Aminivibrio sp.: one gene and its partner. The protein of the gene in region 1 binds, or shares a complex with, the protein of each later gene. Links are inferred from orthologs where the notes say so. Each region holds a gene or a part of one and is shown in the gene's direction. Other genes may lie near its edges.

Evidence for each region.
Region 2: the proteins of uvrA (region 1) and JMJ95_RS01390 are in contact, whole or in part, in a crystal structure (PDB 4DFC), measured with the Escherichia coli proteins. The link is inferred for Aminivibrio sp. from one-to-one orthologs.

Annotation. Positions count from the first base shown.
Region 1 is NZ_JAESIH010000025.1:225,245-233,008, forward strand. The notes cover bases 2,621-6,052. They hold uvrA (excinuclease ABC subunit UvrA), read left to right. Parts: upstream 2,621-3,020; coding sequence 3,021-5,852; downstream 5,853-6,052. Other genes in these bases: uvrB (excinuclease ABC subunit UvrB), read left to right, coding at 2,621-3,082; rlmB (23S rRNA (guanosine(2251)-2'-O)-methyltransferase RlmB), read left to right, coding at 5,854-6,052. In the rest of the region: ATP-dependent zinc metalloprotease FtsH, read left to right, coding at 1-953; more of uvrB, read left to right, coding at 1,043-2,620; more of rlmB, read left to right, coding at 6,053-6,681; JMJ95_RS02960 (ornithine cyclodeaminase family protein), read right to left, coding at 6,777-7,751. UniProt on the Escherichia coli protein: The UvrABC repair system catalyzes the recognition and processing of DNA lesions. UvrA is an ATPase and a DNA-binding protein. A damage recognition complex composed of 2 UvrA and 2 UvrB subunits scans DNA for abnormalities.
Region 2 is NZ_JAESIH010000019.1:24,045-29,858, reverse strand. The notes cover bases 1-3,648. They hold JMJ95_RS01390 (DEAD/DEAH box helicase), read left to right. Parts: upstream 1-334; coding sequence 335-3,448; downstream 3,449-3,648. Other genes in these bases: mazG (nucleoside triphosphate pyrophosphohydrolase), read left to right, coding at 3,449-3,648; pth (aminoacyl-tRNA hydrolase), read left to right, coding at 1-289. Also shown: more of mazG, read left to right, coding at 3,649-4,261; JMJ95_RS01380 (pyruvate carboxylase subunit B), read left to right, coding at 4,310-5,814. UniProt on the Escherichia coli protein: Couples transcription and DNA repair by recognizing RNA polymerase (RNAP) stalled at DNA lesions. Mediates ATP-dependent release of RNAP and its truncated transcript from the DNA, and recruitment of nucleotide excision repair machinery to the damaged site.

The DNA of each region.
Region 1 (7,764 bases):
TCGTAGACCGGCCGGATGTCAAGGGACGGGAGGCTATTCTGGAGGTTCATGTCCGGGGAAAGAAACTCGCTCCCGACGTGAATCTTGAAGTCCTTGCCCGCCGGACACCCGGTTTCGTAGGGGCCGACCTTGCCAACCTTGTGAACGAGGCAGCACTGCTTTCGGCAAGGAACGGAGAAAAAGAAATCTCCATGAAGAACTTCGAGGAAGGGATCGACAGGGTCATCGCGGGACCTGAACGCAAGAGTCGCCTCGTGAGCGAAAAAGAAAAGAGGATCATCGCGTACCATGAGACCGGGCATGCCCTTGTTGCAGGACTGATACCGTCCTGCGACCCGGTGCACAAGATTTCCATCATTCCGAGAGGACAAATGGCTCTCGGCTACACGCTTCAGCTGCCTGAGGAGGATCGTTTTCTCATGTCTCGTTCCGAACTGCTTGACAAGATCTGCGTTCTTCTCGGCGGAAGAGTAGCCGAAGAGATCCAGTTCGGGGACGTCACCACAGGTGCCAGCAACGACCTGGAACGGGCTACCCAGATTGCCAGGCAGATGGTCACCGAATTCGGAATGAGTGAAAAGCTTGGTCTCGTCAAGCTGGGCCACAAGCACCAGGAAGTGTTCCTCGGCAGAGATATCGGAGAGGACCGGAATTACAGCGACGAAGTGGCCTATTCGATAGACCAGGAAGTGAAAAAGATCATCGATTCGTGCTATGGCAGAGTTCATCACCTTCTTGTGGAAAATGCCGACGAGATGGCGAATGTAGCCCGGGTTCTTCTCGAAAAGGAAGTCATCGAGGGGAAGGAACTTGCACGTCTGCTCGGCCTGGAAGAGAAAGAGGAGAAAACCGGTTCCCCGGCGGAAGGGGCAGAAAAAACCACACTGTCTCCGGAAGAAACCGCCGAAGACAGCCGAAGCCCGAACATCCTTGGAGAAGCTCCTGCGGATTAGTTTCGGCAAGGAGGGGAAAAAGAGGAGCCGGGATTTTTCCCGGTTCCCTTTTTCTTTTTCGGAGCAACGGGAAGGAGGGGTGGAAAGTAATGAGAACTGAAGACCGGAAATTCCACCTGGTTTCGGAATGGCCGCCTTCCGGCGACCAGCCTGAAGCCATACGCCGGCTTTCTGCCGGCATCTCGGAAAACCGGCGTTTCCAGACTCTTCTCGGGGTGACCGGAAGCGGAAAGACCTTTACGATTGCCAACGTGATCGCCGAAGCAGGCAGGCCCGTTCTCGTGCTCGCCCACAACAAAACCCTCGCGGCACAGCTTTACAGTGAATTCAAGGGATTTTTCCCTTACAATGCCGTGCATTATTTTGTCAGCTATTACGACTATTACCAGCCTGAGGCCTATGTTCCCGCAACGGATACCTATATAGAAAAAGACGCGTCGGTCAACGACAGAATTGAACGGCTTCGACTCGCTGCAACCAAGGCGCTGATAGAACGGCGGGACGTCATTGTCGTTGCCAGCGTATCCTGCATCTATGGTCTCGGACGAAAGGAGACCTACGAAAAGATCATTTTTCCTTTCTCGGTGGGCGATCGGTGGGAACGGCGGGTGTTCATGGAAAAGCTGCTGGAAAACTACTACGAAAGAAACGATTTGGTGGTGGAACAGGGTAGTTTCCGAGCCAGGGGAGACATAATCGAAATTTTTCCCGCCTATGGGGAGACAGCCCTCCGGATATGTTTTTTCGACGACGAAATAGAAAAAATAGATGAGTTCGATCCCGTTTCGGGAAAGGTAAAAGAAAACCTTGACCATGCTTCAATTTTTCCCGCCCAGCATTATGTTACAGACAGAGATGCCATAGACCGGTCCATCGAGCCCATTCGGGCTGAAATGGAGGACCAGGCAGCGGCATTCGAACGACAGGGGAAGTTTCTTGAAGCCCAACGCATCAGAATGAGAACCCAGTACGACATGGAAATGCTTATGGAAACGGGATACTGCTCTGGAATAGAGAATTATTCGAGATATCTCGACGGAAGGAATCCGGGAGAACCGCCGGGAACACTGCTCGACTTCTTCCCCGCCGACTTTCTCCTTGTCGTGGATGAATCCCACATTACCCTTCCCCAGGTCAGAGGAATGTTCAACGGTGACCGTGCCCGGAAGCTGACCCTGGTGGAAAACGGCTTTCGGCTTCCTTCCTGTCTCGACAACAGGCCCCTGGAATGGGCGGAATTCGAGAAATACATGAAGCAGGCCGTTTTCGTAACAGCGACCCCAGGAGACTACGAGTTCCGGGTTTCCGAGAGAGTGGTGGAGCAGCTCATCCGCCCCACCGGCGTCCTCGACCCTGAAGTGGAGATCCTCCCCGCGAGCGGGCAGGTGGACGACCTCATCGGACGGCTCAGGGAAATCACCTCAAGAGGTGAAAGAGCACTGATAACCACCCTGACGAAAAAATCATCGGAAGACCTTGCGGAGTATCTTGCCGACCTCCAGTTCAAGGTAAAGTACATTCACTCGGAGCTTAACACCTTCGAAAGGGCGGAACTCATTCGGGATCTCAGGAACGGCGAAATTTCGGTCCTTGTGGGAATCAATCTTCTCCGGGAGGGAATGGATCTTCCGGAGGTGTCCCTTGTGGCCATTCTCGATGCCGACAGGGAAGGTTTTCTCCGCTCAGAGCGCTCACTCATCCAGATGATGGGCAGGGCAGCGAGGAATACGGCGGGAAAGGTTATACTCTACGCTGACGAAATCACCGACAGTATACGAAACGCCACCGCAGAGACCGCGCGGAGACGGGCACTGCAGATGAAGTACAATGAAGACCATGGAATAACGCCGGCTTCGATCAGAAAAGACGTCATTTCGCTTCTGCCCGAAGAGCTCATGGCCGACGCAGATTCAGGATATCTACGGAAAAGAGAAAAGGATACCCTGGAAGGGATTTCTCCTGCAGAACTTGAAAAGATGATGTGGCAGGCCGTGGAACGGCTTGATTTCGAGAAGGCGGCCCGTCTCAGGGACACGCTCGCTTCTCTGGAAGGGAAGGAATTGAACCGTGTTGCAATGGATTCAAATCAAAGGAGCAAGAGAACACAATCTAAAAAACATCGACGTTGATATCCCGAAAAACAAGCTCGTGATCATCACGGGCCCTTCGGGATCAGGTAAGTCGTCCCTCGCTTTCGATACTCTCTACGCCGAGGGTCAGCGAAGATATGTAGAATCTCTTTCCGTCTACGCAAGACAGTTTCTTGGTGTCCAGAACAAACCGGACGTGGATGACATTTCGGGGCTCTCCCCGGCAATATCCATTGAACAGAAGGGCGTATCCCACAATCCTCGCTCCATCGTCGGAACCGTCACGGAAATATATGACTTTTTCCGTTTGATTTTCGCCAGGGTGGGCAAGCCCCATTGCCCCTCCTGCGGGAAGGAAGTCATGCGTTATTCCCTCGATGAAATAGTGGACATCATCTTCCGCAGTTTCCCCGGGGAGAGGCTGGAAATTCTCGCGCCCCTGGTGAGGGGTAAAAAGGGAGAATACAGGAACCTGCTTTCCCAGACTCGTGACAAGGGCTTCCTCCGTGTCCGGATTGACGGGGCCGCTCTATGGCTGGAAGAAGAAATATCCCTGGAAAAGAACAAACGCCACACCATAGAGGTCATCGTCGACAGGCTTAGGGTCCAGGAAGACAGGCGGGGCAGAATTGCCGAAGCAGTGGAGAACGCACTCTCCCTCAGTGGAGGCTACGTGGTGGCAGTCCCTGAAAAGGGAGATGAAAAACTGCTCACGGAGAATTTTACCTGTCCCTCGTGCGATATTTCTCTACCCGAGATAGAACCCAGGCTTTTTTCTTTCAACAATCCGTACGGAGCCTGCCCGGACTGTTCCGGTATAGGCAGCCACCAGTTTTTTTCGGAAGAGCTTGCCATCGATCCTGAAAGGTCCCTGGCCGAAGGGGCCGTTCTTCCGTGGAAAAAAAAGCACTACATGCTGACAAAACTGGAAAAGTTCGCTGCAAAAAAAGGATGGGATCTCTCCGGATCCTATGGAAAGCTCCCCGGGAATATTAAAGAGTTTATTCTCAGAGGATCGGATGAACGAATCCCCTTGATGTTCCGGGACGGCGGGGGGGAGAGAGCCTACATGGGACGATATGAAGGTCTCCTGCCATGGCTCGATGCCCGGTGGAAGGAAACGGAATCGGAGGCCGTCCTCGAAGAACTTGCTACGTACCGGGCGGATGATGAATGCAAGACCTGCGGAGGTCTGAGGCTCAAACCGGAAGCGTTGAGCGTGAAAGTCGGTGACTACGGCATAGGGGACTTTGTTTCCATGCCCATCGATGAATTGTGTCTCGTCCTAGAAAACATCTCCTTTACCTCCGGTGATGAACATATCGTGCACCAGGTTCTTCTCGAGACGAGAAAACGTCTTCATTTTCTTACCGACGTGGGAGTGGGGTATCTCTCCCTTATACGGAGAGCCGATACCCTCAGCGGGGGAGAGAGCCAGAGAATCAGGCTCGCCACCCAGATCGGATCGAAACTGAGCGGTGTCCTGTACGTGCTGGACGAACCTACCATCGGCCTTCATTCACGGGATACCGAAAAGCTCGTCAGGACCCTGGAGTCGATCCGCGACCTCGGAAACACCGTCGTGGTGGTTGAACATGACAGGGAAACCATGATGGCTGCGGACTCGATCATCGAGATGGGTCCGGGGGCCGGCGACGGTGGAGGAAATATCGTTTTTGCCGGGGAGTACGAGGAGGCATTCCGGTCACCCTTCCTCACCGGCCCCTACCTGCGGGGAGAAAGCAACGGTATCGTCAGGCCGAAGGAGAGAAGGAGGCCCAAAGGGACCCTGACCGTAAAAGGAGCCCGGCACAACAATCTGAAGGGCATCGACGTGGAGTTTCCCACGGGGCTCTTCATCACCGTGACAGGTGTTTCAGGTTCGGGGAAGAGCAGCCTTATCCATGACGTACTCTACAAGGGTATGAGGAGGCACCTGGACAGGGATTTCCGGGAACGGGCGGGAAACCATAAAAGCATTGACGGATGGGAAAATTTCAGAAACATCATCCTCGTCGACCAGAGCCCCATTGGGAGGACTCCGAGGTCGAATCCCGCCACCTACACGGGACTGTTTACTCTTATCCGGGAGCTGTTTACGGAGCTCCCCGAAGCGAAACTGAGGGGATATCTTCCCGGCAGGTTCAGCTTCAATGTAAGGGGAGGGCGGTGCGAAGCGTGCGGCGGCGGAGGCTCCACCAAGGTTTCCATGCTGTTTCTTCCAGACGTGTACGTTCCCTGCGAGGTCTGCGGGGGTAAACGATACAACAGGGAAACCCTCGAGGTGAAGTTCAAGGGGAAATCCATATCCGACGTTCTGGACATGACGGTGGACGAGGCCCTGCAGTTCTTCAGGGACATACCGAGAATCGCCTCCAAGCTGGGCCTCATTGCCGAAGCGGGGCTCGGATATATAAGGCTCGGTCAGTCGGCCCTCACCCTCAGCGGAGGGGAGGCGCAGAGAGTGAAGCTGTCAAAGGAGCTGAGCAAGAAATTCTCGGGTCCCACCCTGTACCTTCTGGATGAACCGACCACGGGCCTTTACTACACCGACGTAGAAAAACTGCTGGTCATCGTGAACAAGATCGTCGACCAGGGAAACACGGTCATCCTCATCGAACACAATCTGGATGTACTGATGTCCGCAGATTATATTATCGACCTCGGCCCGGAGGGAGGAAACGGAGGAGGGCAGCTCGTCGCGGCAGGCACACCGGAAGATCTCATGCACTCTTCCAAAGGATATACGGCCCGGTTTCTCAGGGAGTATTCCGATCAAATCGGCGAAAGGATGAAAAAAAGTGGATAAAATGGAAAGAAAAGAGGGGAAAAGACCCCCCCGCAGGAGGATCGGAAAAGAAACCGGCTCCGCTGAACCCCGTTTTGAAAAAAAGAGGAGCGAAGACCTCAACTGGGGGAGGCAGGTCGTACTCCAGCTGTTAAAAGAGTCCCCCGACAAGGTTCAAAAAATCTTCCTCGGGAAAAATGTGAGCGACTCTTTTTCCCGGCAGGTAAAATCCCTGGCGGAAAAAGGCGGGGTAGTGGTCCAGGTTGTTGCGCCCGAGATTCTTTCCGAAATCTGCGGCCCTGTAAACCACCAGGGTGTCGCCTGCAGGAGCAGCGAGGTATCCATGGCCGACCTCGGTGATTTTCTCTCAACACTCCCGTCCGGCGGCCCCCTTCTCGTGGTAGTTCTTGACCACGTCCAGGATCCGCACAACCTCGGCGCAGTGGCCCGCACAGCGGAAGCGTGCGGTGCAAAAGGAGTTCTCTTTCCCAAGCGCAGGGGAGCCCTCCCCGGAGGTACGGTGGTCAAGGTGAGCGCGGGTGCCGCACTGCGCCTTCCCATGGTGGGGGTAAACAATGTCGCCCAGACGGTAAAAGAACTCCAGGAGGCCGGCTTCTGGACCATTGGGCTTGACAACAGGACCGGGCGTTCCCTCTGGTCTGAGCCCATGCCGGAAAGAACAGCCCTTATCGTCGGGGCCGAGGGTGAAGGCCTGTCCAGGCTTGTCTCGGAAACGTGCGACGAAATCGTCCGAATACCTCTTTCGGGTGAAATAGGCTCTTTGAACGCAAGTGTTGCCTGCGCCGTAGGAATGTTTGAATGGGCCAGGAAATGGGGCCCCGGTGACTGAGAAAATCCTTCGTTGCCGCCTCGGCCGCTGAACTCATCGATCCGGGGAACGTCCGCCCGTGAACAGGCGGACGTTCCCCGGATATTCGGCAGGGTCTACAGATCAAATTCGATTCCGTTTCCTGTCATTTTTCCTTTCTCCAGCAGAGTTTTCGCAGCGTAAAGATCGAACACCGAAAGTCCGACGGATTTGAAGAAAACAGTACCGCCGGAATCCGCTCTCTGCTCCTCAAAAAAAAGATCCGAAAGGGGACGGATGATTTCTCTGGAAATTAAACCCCTGGATAGAGGGCCTATGAGATCTCCCGTTTCGGAAAGGGCATGTTCTGTATCCACGTAAACCTGCCTCGCTTCTGCGAAAAGGGCATCGGGGTATTCCCTTGTTTCGGGAGTATAGGAACCGATACCAATGATGCACTTCCCTCCCGAAAAGAGACGCCTGTCATCAGGAAAAATCGGCTGTTTCGCTGTTGTCGCTGTAATGATCACATCGGAAGAAAGGGCAAGCTCCGAGGCATCCCGGCACAGGAAAACGGCAATGTCAGGCAGATCTTTCGCGAGCCTCTCAGCAGTCCTTTCCGCGTTCTCCGGAACGGCGTCAAATATTCGGACCTCTGAAAAGGAACGGGCCCCGCAGGCGAAACGGACCTGCCAGTATCCCTGAACACCCGCCCCCGCAAGGCCAAGGGACCGCACATCCTTTCGGGCAAGAGCGCGCACTGCGGCGCCTCCCACTGAGCCCGTTCTCAGGGCGGTAAGTGTTCTTCCGTCGAAAAGCGCAAGGGGGGTGCCGTCCGTACCGTCAAAGAGGAGTACCAACCCGTTCAGAAAAGGGCGCGAGAGGGCGGGATTATCGGGAAAGATCGCGAGGGCTTTCAGCCCCCAGAGATCATCGGCAAGGCAGGGCATCAACAGGAGAGAATTCTTTTTCCTGCTGACCGCAGTCCTGAGGGGTACTGTAACGTCTCCGTCCATCGCATGGGCGGCCGCTTTCATCGCCTCTTCGGCGGCATCCATCATCCCGGTAAAACTAAAGCAGGAAAGCATATGCCTGCTGTTCATAAGGAACATTCCGGATCACCTC
Region 2 (5,814 bases), on another replicon or contig:
CGCGGCCCTTCCCTACGGGAAGCTCCGGCTGCGGAAGAAAGGCTCCGCGGGAGGCCATAAGGGGATGCAGTCCGTCCTCGGGATGGCGGGTACCCTGTATGTCTGCAGGCTGCGGGTCGGCGTGGGGGCAGCCCCCGGAGAGAACATGGTGTCCTGGGTCCTCGGGTCCTTTTCGGCCGGTGAGCGGTCGGGTTTGCCCGACCTTCTCGACAGGGCCGCCGACGCTGTGGAGCTCTGGTGTACCGAAGGCGCCGACAAGGCGATGAATGCGATCAACGCAACGGTCTGACGAGGCGGCGGGATACCCGTCGCCTTTTCGCAGGATGGAGATGTCATGAGAAACGCCTCCGCCCCCGCGGGTAACAGAATCTGGGATCTCGACGAACGTCTCTGGACGGGAGGCACCGCTCTTCACCTTCCCCTCGACGGCGCGGCCCGGTGCTGGGTCTGCAGAAACCCCGCTTCCCCCGCCCTTCTTGTCTTTCCCGACACGAAACAGGCTGCCATGTTCTGCTCCGACTGGGAGACCCTCTTTCCCGGAGAGCGGGTCCGGCTGCTGCACGAAATTCCCCTGACACCTCACGGTGTGACGGACAGGGCCCTCCCCGTCCAGCGGGGGGAAACTCTCGCCCGGTGGAGGGAAGAAGGGGGCATCCTCGCGGCGAGCGGGGGCGCCCTTCTCGGCCCGGTGTACAAGGGCAGCAGGGACATCCGCATCACCACCGGGAAGGAGTACCGCCGGGAGAACCTTCTCGACTGGCTCGTCCATGCCGGGTACGAGCGGTCCGACATCGTCTGGGCGCCGGGACAGTTCATCTTCCGGGGGTACATTCTGGACGTGTTCGACCCCGCCTATGCCCATCCCCTCCGGTTCGAGTTTTTCGACGAAACCGTCGAAAGCGTGCGCAGCTTCTCTCCGCGCACCCAGACCAGCGTGGGCTTGCTGGACGAGGCCGACATCCACTCCCTCAGCACGTCGAAGGAAGCTTCCCTGTTCTCCTTTTTCCCCGAAAACGCCGTCTCCGTTTTCTTCGAGCCGGCGAAGATCGAAGTGTCGGCCGGCTCCTACGCTCTGCTCTGGAAGGACATCGTGGAGGCCGAAGGCAGGGGCGCCGCTCTTCCCGGCTGGAACGAGATTTTCCTGCGCCTCGCGTCCCGGCCCAGGCTCAGGGTCACCGCGTCGGCATCCTTCTCCGAGGCCGGTGTGAACCTGGAAGAGATTCCCCCTTTTCGGGGCAACATGGACAAGTTCCGGTGGATGTGCGACTCCTGGAAGAAGGACGGCTATTCCCTCTTCCTCGCCACGAAGAACCGGCGCATTCTCTCCTTCGGCGAGGAGGCTTCCGTTCATCCCGTGGACGGCACCCTCTCGAAAGGGTTTCTCGATCCCGAATCCCGGATCGCCTACATTTCCGACCTCGAGCTGGCGGGAATATCGGAAAAGATCACCGGCCCGGGCATGCTCTCCGCTCCTCCGCGGGAGTGGAGCGACCGGCTCTCGGAAGGGCAGCTCCTGGTCCACGAGGACTATGGCCTCTGCGTCTTCCGGGGTTCCGAGGAGGTTACCGTGGCCGGGGAGGTGATGGACAGCCTCATCCTCGAGTTCGACGGAAACCGGCGGCTGTTCCTTCCCGTCCTCCAGCTCCACAAGATCACCCCTCTGCCGGACCATATGAGCGGCGACGTGCGCCTCGACTCCCTCCGGGGCGTGAAGTGGAAAAAGAGCGTGGCCAAAACGAGGGAGCGGGTGCAGCAGGAGGTCAGGGGGCTGCTGGAGCTTTATGCAAAACGGGAGCTGGCGGAGGGCTTCGCCTTTCCGCCTCCCGACGGTCTGTACCGCGAGTTCGAGGAGGCCTTCCCGCACGTGGAGACCAAAGACCAGCTCACCGCCTGCGCCGAGGTGGCCGCCGACATGGAGCGTCCCTACCCCATGGACCGGCTTCTCGTGGGCGACGTGGGCTACGGCAAGACAGAGGTGGCCGCCCGGGCGGCCTTCAAGGCCGTCCAGGGAGGAAAACAGGCGGCTGTGCTCGTTCCCACCACCATCCTCGCCCAGCAGCACTACATGTCCTTCTCGGCCCGCATGACGGGTTTCCCGGTGAACGTGGCCCTGCTCTCCAGGTTCTCGTCAAAAAAAGAGCAGCGCATGGTGCTGGAGGCAACCGCGTCCGGAAGGGTGGATATCCTCATCGGGACGGCGCGGATGCTCCAGAAGGACGTGGTCTTCAAAGATCTCGGCCTCATCGTCGTGGACGAGGAGCACCGCTTCGGCGTCCTGTCCAAGGAAAAGCTCAAGGAGGCCCGGGAGAACGTGGACGTGCTCATGCTCTCCGCCACTCCCATTCCCCGGACCCTGGCCCTCTCCCTGAAGGGCATGAGGAGCATCTCCCTGCTCAATGAACCGCCCCGCAACCGGATGCCGGTCATCACGGCGGCGGGCCCATGGAACACAGGAATAGTGAAATCGGCCGTCGCCAGGGAGCTGGAGCGGGGCGGGCAGGTTTTCTACGTGTCCAACCGGATCTACCGGCTTGACGAGCGGGCATCCTTCCTGCGGAAGCTCTTTCCCTCCGCTTCCCTCGGGATCGCCCACGGCAGGATGAAGGAAAACGAGCTTGAAGAGACCATGCTGAAATTTTATAATGGAGAGATTGATATCCTTCTCTGTACCACGATCATCGAGAGCGGCCTGGACGTTCCCGGAGCCAACACGCTCATCGTGGAGGACTGCCAGGAGCTCGGACTCGCCCAGATGTACCAGCTCAGGGGCCGTGTCGGCCGGAGGGAGGAATCTTCCTTCGCCTACTTCCTCTACCCCGAGGGGCACCCCCTGGGGAAGGAGACCCTCGAGCGACTGGACGCCATCACGACCCTCAACGAGGGGGGGGCAGGATACGATCTCGCCCTGGAGGATCTCCGGATCCGGGGAAGCGGCGACCTGCTGGGCACGTCCCAGCACGGCAGCGAAAGGGGCAGGGCGGACTCGTACCTGTACTACGCCATGCTGGAGGAGGAAATAGCGAAGCTCCGGGGGACCCTCCCGTCCTCGGCGGAGGTGGCGGTCGATATTCCGTGCCTCATCCCGGCCTCCTACATCCCCCAGGAGACCATCAGGATCGCCCTCTACCGCAGGCTGCTCCGGGTCGACGGTCCCGAGGATCTTCGGGAGCTCGAAAAGGAAGTGCTGGACAGGTTCGGTCCCCTGCCGCCCCCCCTGAAGAATCTCTTTTCAGTATCTTTGCTGCGGTCACGGGGCGGAAAGTATGGTATCTTGTCTGTGGAATGCGGGAAAAGAGATACTGTCCTTCGGGGCAGGGGCCCTGTGTTCGACGATCTGAAAAAAAGAAAGAACTGGTATGCATCGGAGGGAAAGATTACGGGCCCGGGCGGATCCGCGGGCCTGGCCGATGTGCTTCATGCCCTCCGTCACGGAAAGCAGGTGCGGTGAATGAACGAAAACTGCGGCAGCGCCTTCGGGGAGCTCGTGTCGGTGATGAGCCGCCTCCGGGCTCCGGGCGGGTGCCCCTGGGACAGGGAGCAGACCCTCGAAAGCCTGCGCGCCTATATCGTGGAGGAAGCCTACGAGCTCGTGGATGCGGTGACGAGGAGCGACAGCGACGACATCCGGGAGGAGTGCGGCGACGTGCTGCTTCAGGTGGTTTTCGTGTCCCAGATAGCCTCGGAGATGGGCCTTTTCTCAGTTGAAGACGTGATCCGGGGGCTGGTGGAGAAGCTGGTCCGCAGGCACCCCCATGTGTTCGGCCATGCCCGGGCCGACTCGAGCGGCGACGTGCTGCGGAACTGGGAGCAGATCAAGACCGGCGAAAAGGAAAACAAAAAAAAGAAGGACACCTCCCTCCTTGCGGGTGTGCCGGAGGGCATGCCCCCCCTGGCCAAGGCCTACCGGATCCAGGGCAAGGCGGCCCACGTGGGTTTCGACTGGCCGAAGGGCGATCTATCCCCCCTGTATGGTAAAGTGGAGGAAGAAATGACCGAGCTCCGGGAAGCGGCAGAGGACGGAGCTCCTGAAAAAATAGAGGACGAGATGGGCGACCTTCTCTTCGCCGCCGTCAACCTTGCCCGTCACCTCGGCGTGAACCCCGACTCCGCCCTGGGAAGGGCCAACAGGAAATTCACCGGGCGGTTCCGGCGGGTGGAGCAGTACGTGGCGGAGGATGCCCGGCCCTGGAGCGAATATACTCCGGAAGAGCTTGACCGGCTCTGGGAAGAGGCGAAGTCTTCGCCTCTCGCGGCGGATTGAGAACAAAAGCACGGGAAATAACAAAATCAGTATGGAGGAGAAAAGTAGATGACGAACGAAAAAAAGAACAAGGCAGCGACTCCGGCCCCTCCGGCCGAAGCGGCGAAAGTACAGGAGGCGCCCGAAGCGGTAACCGCCGATTCCTCCGCATCCCACAGGGTGCCCCGCAAGGTAGGCATCACCGACACGACTCTCCGGGACGGGCACCAGTCCCTTATGGCCACCCGCATGAGCATCTCGGACATGACCCCCGTCGTGGAGATGATGGACGAGGTGGGCTTCCACTCCATGGAAGTCTGGGGCGGAGCCACCTTCGACACCTGCATGCGCTTTCTCGACGAGGACCCCTGGGAGAGGCTCCGCACCCTCCGTAAGCTCTTCAAGAAGACGAAGCTCCAGATGCTCCTCCGGGGCCAGAACGTGGTGGGATACCGCCACTACGCCGACGACACCGTCCGGGAGTTCGTAAAGCGGGCCGTTGGCAACGGCCTTGACATCATCCGGGTGTTCGACGCCCTCAACGACCTCCGGAACATGGAAGTGGCAGCGGACCAGATCAAGAAGGAAGGGGCCCACCTGCAGCTTGCCTTCTCCTTCACCCTGTCCCCGGTGCACTCCCTCGACGCCTTCGCCAAGCTCTCCCGGGAGATGAAGTCCATGGGCGCCGACTCCATCTGCATCAAGGACATGGCCGGCATCATCAGCCCCGTGGAGACCGCCGCCCTCGTCAGGACCATCAAGAAGGAGACCGGTCTCCCCGTGCAGATTCACTCCCACTACACCAGCGGCATGGCCTCCATGGCCTATTTCGCCGGTCTCGAGGCGGGCGCCGACGTGGTGGACTGCGCCATCTCCCCCTTTGCCCAGGGCACCAGTCAGCCCCCCATCGAATCCCTGGTGGCGGGCATGAAGGGCGGGGAGTTCGACACGGACATCGACCTTAAAAAGCTCGTCCCCATCGCTAACCACTTTAAGAAAGTCCGGGAGAAGTACTCCAAGATCTTCGTCGACCTCGGCGGCGTGGACATCAACGTCCTCATGTACCAGATCCCCGGGGGCATGTACTCCAACCTGATCAGCCAGCTTAAGGACCAGAATGCCCTTCACCGGCTGCCCGAAGTGCTGGATGAGGTTCCCAGGGTCCGGAAGGAAATGGGCTATCCTCCCCTCGTCACCCCCACCAGCCAGATCGTGGGCACCCAGGCTACCCTCAACGTCCTCGTGGGCGAGCGCTGGAAGATCGTTCCAAAGGAAGTGCGCAGCTACTTCCTCGGCCAGTACGGCAAGCCGCCCGCAGAGCTGGACCCGGAGATCCAGAAGAAAGTCATCGGCGACGAGATTCCCATTACCTGCAGGCCCGCCGAGAACATCGCCCCCGAACTTGAGGCGGCCGCGAAGGCCGTGGAGCCCTGGATCCTCCAGCCGGAGGACGTGCTCAGTTATGTTCTGTTCCCCGCCGTGGCGAAGGATTTCCTCATGCGGAAGTTCGCCCGGGAGATGAAGGTGGACGTTGGCGTGTCCGAACTGGTGGACGGTGCGGGGTATCCCGTATA